Regions from separate parts of the Bacillus sp. 3255 genome, predicted to be linked through region 1. Evidence: riboswitches for the same ligand, from Rfam matches in the RefSeq annotation. Region 1 holds a riboswitch; the other holds the start of a gene.
What was found. Region 1 has a riboswitch for ZMP and ZTP ahead of J2X61_RS07895 (bifunctional 5,10-methylenetetrahydrofolate dehydrogenase/5,10-methenyltetrahydrofolate cyclohydrolase). Riboswitches for the same ligand answer to the same signal wherever they lie in the genome.
Positions count from the first base shown of each region.

Region 2: linked by a shared signal. The riboswitch ahead of rpiB (ribose 5-phosphate isomerase B) and the one ahead of J2X61_RS07895 (bifunctional 5,10-methylenetetrahydrofolate dehydrogenase/5,10-methenyltetrahydrofolate cyclohydrolase) in region 1 are both predicted to bind ZMP and ZTP.

Region 1 covers NZ_JAVDUS010000004.1:215,306-218,709, forward strand. The annotation lists gene J2X61_RS07890 (hypothetical protein) at 71-1,234, shown strand; ZMP/ZTP riboswitch at 1,295-1,374, shown strand; gene J2X61_RS07895 (bifunctional 5,10-methylenetetrahydrofolate dehydrogenase/5,10-methenyltetrahydrofolate cyclohydrolase) at 1,421-2,260, shown strand; gene J2X61_RS07900 (RrF2 family transcriptional regulator) at 2,393-2,872, shown strand; gene J2X61_RS07905 (NAD(P)/FAD-dependent oxidoreductase) at 2,966-3,404, shown strand, end outside.
Region 2 covers NZ_JAVDUS010000019.1:152,272-155,675, reverse strand. The annotation lists gene J2X61_RS26295 (manganese efflux pump MntP) at 1-354, shown strand, start outside; gene J2X61_RS26290 (low molecular weight protein arginine phosphatase) at 400-996, shown strand; ZMP/ZTP riboswitch at 1,059-1,139, shown strand; gene rpiB (ribose 5-phosphate isomerase B) at 1,242-1,700, shown strand; gene J2X61_RS26280 (TIGR01440 family protein) at 1,719-2,324, shown strand; gene J2X61_RS26275 (serine hydroxymethyltransferase) at 2,369-3,404, shown strand, end outside.

The sequences.
Region 1 (3,404 bases):
GGGCAGCCGCAGCGGCTGCGAAAGCGAAGCAGCTACGAATTATCAGGAACTGAATTTGGAGGGAATTCAAGTGCATTCACGTTTTACAAGCCATGCTTCTAAACGTCAAGTCCATGCGGGCAGTGCCCATGTTCAAATGAAAGCGCCGAACCCTGTGTACAGCTCCGTCATGCAACTGCAGCGTACGATCGGCAATCGGGCCGTTCAGCAGTTGGTTGCGGGCTCCTCTGTGATTCAAATGCTGGCTTGGCCATCCAAGAAGCCTCAGCAATCCAAAATCAGTCAGACACTTGCTGATCATTGGGGTGAGTTGGACACTTCGGATGTGAAGGAATTTTATGCGTGGTGTACGACTACGGACCAGTTCGAACATATTCCGACGGCATTAAGCCATTCGGAATGGAAGACGTTGAAGGCAAGCTGCACAGGAGCCAAGTTCGATGAACACGGCTTTGCCAGCGATACAAGCAAGGGGAATATACGCAGTATTTTCCAATTTGCAACGGCGAAGAAAGCGGCTCCTTACAAGCGATATGATGAAGGCACCTATATGCAAACGAACGATCAGCTAGCCTCCGACATAGCCGCAATTCAGACTGAAGGCACGTTCAACCTGGATCGCATTATCGCGTTGGATAAATCGCTTGCTTTCGATTTGGTAGAAGCCGACAAGGAGCGGCATGCGGCGAAGTGGGAGAAAGAGAACAACGCGGATCTTGCCAAAGAGAAGTCGATGGAACTGAATCAGAAAATAAAAGCGGCCAAGGAGAAAATGCAAACCACCCTTGCACTGCTGGCCAGCGCCCACATGACGAAGCTTACCGAGGAGAAGGAAGCGGCGAAGAAGAAAGCGAAGGTCGACGGCGCGATTCTCGCTGCGGAGAATGCCTATGCGATTACGAGCAGCAGCGCCTTGACAAGAGCGATTTGGAACAGCACGAAGGCGAATGCCGGATTAACCGGATATTTGGAACTCAGCGGTTCCTATACGGCAGGGGATTTACAAACTGCACACGACGAATGGCGGGATTTCGGTTATGCGTACGATCAGTATGCGGGCAAGGTCGACTTTCTGGATAACATCCACAGTCCCGGCAATGGAACGGCGCAGGATAAATTGACGCACAGCAACTATGAGAGCCGCTCATGCCGCTACCAGGTCGATTTCATTTCCAATTGGGGAGGCAATCGTACCGTTATGCACGTTGGCCTGCAAGGAACAGAGAAGAAGTAACTCCTTGATCGAGTCAGGACTTGTTAGATCGTGCAGTTCCGCCTATAATGATGGAAATGACTTCGTATGCGCAACTGGCGTAAACGTGGAGTACCACGAGGGAGCGCATATCTATACGGCCGTACGCCTGGGCAGAGGTAGGGATTCTAAATCCCTGCCTCTTTATGTTTAGAAAGGGCTGATGAGATGAATACGGTGATACTAGACGGAAGCAAAGTTGCAGAGAGCATTAAAGAGGAGCTGGCAGTACGTATTAATAGTCTGTCGCAGCGTGGGATCGTGCCTTGTTTGGCCACGGTACTCGTAGGGAACGACCCGTCTTCGGCTACGTATGTGAAGATGAAAGGTCATGCTTGCAGGAAGCTGGGCATGCGCTCCATCCGGGTGGACTTGCCGGAGAGCACCTCGACGGACGAATTAATCGCCCATATCAACAAGCTCAATGAGGATCCGAGTGTACACGGCATATTGCTTCAGCATCCTGTTCCAGCACATATCGATGAGCGTGCGGCATTCGACGCGATTCGAATCGACAAAGACGTAGACGGCGTAACAACATTAGGATATGCGCAAAATGCGTTCGGCGTCGCCAGGTTCCCGTCATGTACGCCGGCGGCTATTGTTGAGATCCTGGACTATTACCGTATCGACATCGAAGGGAGACATGCCGTGGTGATTGGGCGCAGTCCCATTCTCGGGAAGCCTGTCTCGGCTATGCTATTGAATCGCAATGCGACCGTAACGACCTGCCATTCGCGAACATCCGATTTGGCGAGCATCGTCCGCTTGGGCGATATTGTCGTCGCGGCGGTAGGCAAGCCGAACTTTGTGCAAGGCGATTGGCTCAAACAAGGCGCCATTGTGCTGGATGCCGGCTATAATGAGGGGAATGTGGGCGACGTGGACTATGAGCAATGCCTGCCGGTCGCTTCGGCGATTACGCCGGTCCCTGCCGGGGTAGGGCCAGTGACCATCGCGATGCTGCTGAAGCACACGGTAGATGCTGCGAACACGGCCGGGGGTTAAGCTCGCCGCATGCAGGTCCGGCCGGAGGCGAAGCTTGCTTGGCTTCCGGTCTATTGGTGCTTGCATTTCATGAGCTTAGGAGATATTATGGATATATAATGTCCATAAGGAAGTTTACATCGAGGTGAAGACATGCAATTTTCCAAGAGCACAGGATACGCCTTGCATGCCCTAATCCACTTAGCCCGCTCAGAGCGCGGTCATCATGTAGGGATTAAGGAGCTTTCGTCGCTGCTCGGCGTTTCCGATACGTATTTATCCAAGATCATGTCTAAACTGCGTCAGGACGGTATCGTACGAGCGATGACCGGAGCGAGCGGCGGCTATGAGCTGGCGAGGCCGGCGGAGCAGATTACCTTTCTTGATGTGATTCAAGTCGTTGAAGGCCGGCAGCACATGTTCGAATGCTTTCAGATGAATGAGCAGCAGCATCAGTTGTTCTATGAATCGGAGGCGGCGGTCGAGAATGAGCACCATGGGGCAAACACGAATGATCCGTTCAGCAAAGAGTGCTTGGTGAAGAAAATCATGATCGGCGCGGAGCAGCAAATGTACCAATATTTGCGGGAGCATACGATTCAAGGCGTGCTAGATGCGTCATCTTTTGGATAAAGGGCAGAAGGCTGTTAACAAGAGGTGCTGCACTTCTTGTACTTATATTATGGATATCGAAGATCCGGGAGGGTGATTATAGTGGGACAACAGATGGATGTAGGCATTATTGGCGGCGGACCTGCAGGGCTCAATGCGGCGCTTGTACTGGGCAGAGCAAGAAAGAGTGTCATCGTGATTGACGAAGGGGTGCCTCGCAACCGGGTGACACGTGAGACGCACGGCTTTCTGACACGGGATGGCATAGCTCCGGCGGAGTTTCGGCGAATCGCCAGAGAGCAGATTCAGGCTTACCCTTCCGTACAATTCGCGGAGGAGAAGGCGGTTGCGGTTGCCGGCGAGGATGGACATTTTCAAATTACAACTTCCGCTGGCAGCGTCTTTCATTGCAAAAAGCTGCTGTTTGCAGTCGGCATGAAGGATCTTCCGCTGGAAATCAACGGTTTGCAGGAGGTATATGGCCGAAGCGCTTTTGTATGCCCTTATTGCGATGGCTGGGAGCTGAGAGATCAGCCGCTCGTACTGATTGCCA
Region 2 (3,404 bases), on a different contig from region 1:
CTGCTTGGCAATGTCGCCACTGCGGCGGGGGGCTGTCTGCTTATCCTTCTGGGCTCACATATGGTATATAGTTCGGTTCGCGGAGAAGAAGCGGTTTCCTTCGATCATCGAACGCTCTGGGGGCTCACGATTTTTGCGCTTAGCGTCAGTATCGATTCTTTCTCCGTAGGAGTCTCATTGGGCATGTTTGCGACGGATATCCTGCTGACCGTGTTTGCATTCGGTTTGTTCGGGGGGCTGCTCTCCATTGCGGGTTTGCTGGTTGGACGACGGGTCAACGGCTGGGTCGGGGAGTACGGCGAGGCGTTCGGCGGATTGATTTTGCTCGCGTTTGGGATCAAGTTTTTGCTATGATACAATAGAAGAGGTAGAGACGAATTAACGGAAAGTGAGGGGTTCATGTTGCGAATTCTATTTGTTTGTACGGGAAATACGTGCCGCAGTCCGTTAGCCGAAGGTTTGCTGCGCATTCGAGTGCACGAAGAAGGACTAGCGGCGGAAGTTCGTTCAGCCGGTGTATCTGCGGTAACGGGCGCTCCCATTTCCCGGAATAGTGCATCGCTGCTGCAGGAGGCAGGTTTCAAGGAAGACATTCGTTCGTTAGCGATTCAGGAGTCCGAGGTGCAGTGGGCCGATCTCATTCTGACGATGACCACGGGGCACAAACGGTCGGTGATTCAGCGGTTCCCGGACGCCGTAGACAAGACGTTCACCCTCAAGGAATACGTAGAGGACGACGACCGGATCCTACAGGCCATCGAAGAGAGGGAGCGGCTGGTGACAGAGCTTCAGCTCAAACGGGCGCTATCCCAAACTGTAACGGTGGAAGAGAGAAACCGCATTTATACGCTTGAAGATGAAATTCCCGACTATGACATTTCCGATCCGTTCGGCGGCTCCTTGGAGGTTTATCGGAAGACGGCGGAGGAAATCAGCCGGAGTTTGGATAAATTGGTGCAGAAGCTTCGCGAAGGCGGAGAAGGTCCGAAAGCCTAAGAATGGCAGCAGGATACATCTTTACACCTCGGTCAGAATGCGATATGATGAATATATCAATCAAGACTCAATGTAACTGGCGACGAGTGGGATTAACCACAATGGAGCATTGAGCTATACGGCCGGTCGCCTGGGCAAAAGAGCAACGCGCTATTTCTAGCGTGTTCGCTCTTTTTTTCGTTTTCTGGTGGACTTTGGGATATAATAGGATGGTCGAATTCGAACAAGCAAAGGAGCGTTTTTACATGAAAATTGCCTTAGGTGCGGATCATGCTGGCTATCGTTTGAAAGATGTTATCATTCCTTTTATTGAATCATTAGGTCATCAGGTTATCGATTATGGATGTAATTGTGCGGATTCGGTGGATTATCCGGATTATGCGCTGCAGGTTTGCGAGCAAGTCGTATCGGGAGAAGCCGATAAAGGGATCTTGATCTGCGGAACGGGCATCGGTATGTCCATTGCCGCCAATAAGGTTCCTGGTATCCGCTGTGCCTTGGTGCATGACCTTTTCTCCGCGAAAGCGACACGTGAGCACAACGATACGAACGTGCTTGCGATCGGCGAGCGGGTCGTAGGGCCCGGTGTGGCGGAGGAAATCGTGAAAATTTGGCTGGAAACCGAGTTTTCGCAAGGCGAACGCCACCGGAATCGCATTAACAAAGTGCAAAGCATCGAAGATCGCTTCGCGATTCATCCTTAAGCAGGAGCGGGTGAGACGATGACAGACTCCATTCTTCACACGGTTGCAGAGGGCGTGGAAACGAATCTTCGCGAGTTGGTCAAGGTGGGAGGTCTTCGGCCGGGCCACATTCTGGTTATTGGAACGAGCACGAGCGAGATTCTCGGGCATCGGATCGGCACGTCGGGGACACTCGATGCAGCGAAGCCGATCTTCGAGACGGCGCAGCGCATCAGCCGCGAGTTCGGGCTGCACTTGGCTTATCAGTGCTGCGAGCATTTGAACCGCGCGCTCGTGATCGAGGAGGAGCTCTTGGCGATCTCCCCTCAGCTTGAGCCTGTGTCGGTCATCCCGGTGCCTAAGGCCGGCGGCTCGATGGCATCGTACGCGTACCGCCACTTCGCCAAGCCGGTCGTTGTCGAGACGATTCAGGCGCACGCCGGCATCGATATCGGCAGCACGTTGATCGGCATGCATTTGCGCAGGGTTGCCGTACCGGCCAGACCGCCCGTACGAAATATCGGCCACGCTTATGTGACGATGGCGTTCACCCGTCCGAAGCTGGTCGGCGGGACGAGAGCCGTTTATACATCTGAGGCTGCAGAGCAGTTGTATCGGCAAGCCGCGCCGGATGCGGATTGCTAGGGTTTTATTTTAGACAAAAGATTATCTTATAGGAGGAGTTCCATATGACAAACTTTTTGAGCAAGCAAGATCCGAAAATCGTAGAGGCGATGAACCTCGAGCTAGGCCGTCAACGCGACAAAATCGAATTGATCGCTTCGGAAAACATCGTGAGCCAAGCCGTTCTTGAAGCGATGGGCACGGTGCTGACGAACAAATACGCTGAAGGCTACCCGGGCAAAAGATACTACGGCGGCTGCGAGTACGTAGACATCGTGGAAGATATCGCCCGCGATCGCGCGAAGGAGCTCTTCGGCGCTGAGCATGCGAACGTTCAACCGCACTCCGGTGCGCAAGCCAACATGGCTGTTTACTTGGCGGCATTGAACCCTGGCGACACGGTGCTTGGGATGAACCTGGCGCACGGCGGTCACTTGACGCACGGCAGCCCTGTTAATGCATCCGGTATTCTGTACAACTTCGTTGCTTACGGCGTAAGCGAGAAAGATTTCCGCATCGATTACGACGATGTACGTAAAGCGGCATTCAAGCATAAGCCTCGCATGCTCGTTGCAGGCGCAAGCGCGTATCCGCGCACTATCGATTTCGAATCGCTGGCTTCTATAGCTAACGATGTAGGCGCTCTGTTCTTCGTCGATATGGCGCATATCGCAGGTCTGGTAGCTGCCGGCTTGCATCCGAATCCAGTGCCTCACGCACATTTCGTAACGACAACGACGCACAAAACGCTTCGCGGTCCTCGCGGCGGTATGATTCTTACGCGCAAAGCGTGGGCGGCGGCGATCGATAAAGCCGTATTCCCTGGTTCCCAAGGCGGACCTTTGATGCACACAATCGCTGCGAAAGCCGTTTCCTTCGGTGAAGCGCTGCAGCCGGAGTTCAAAACTTACGGTCAGAACGTGATCAACAACGCTCAAACGTTGGCAACAGCGCTGACAGCGGAAGGCATTAACTTGGTTTCCGGCGGTACGGACAACCACTTGATGCTGGTTGACTTGCGCAACCTGAACATCACCGGTAAAGATGCCGAGCACGTGCTTGACGAGATCGGTATTACAGCGAACAAGAACGCGATTCCTT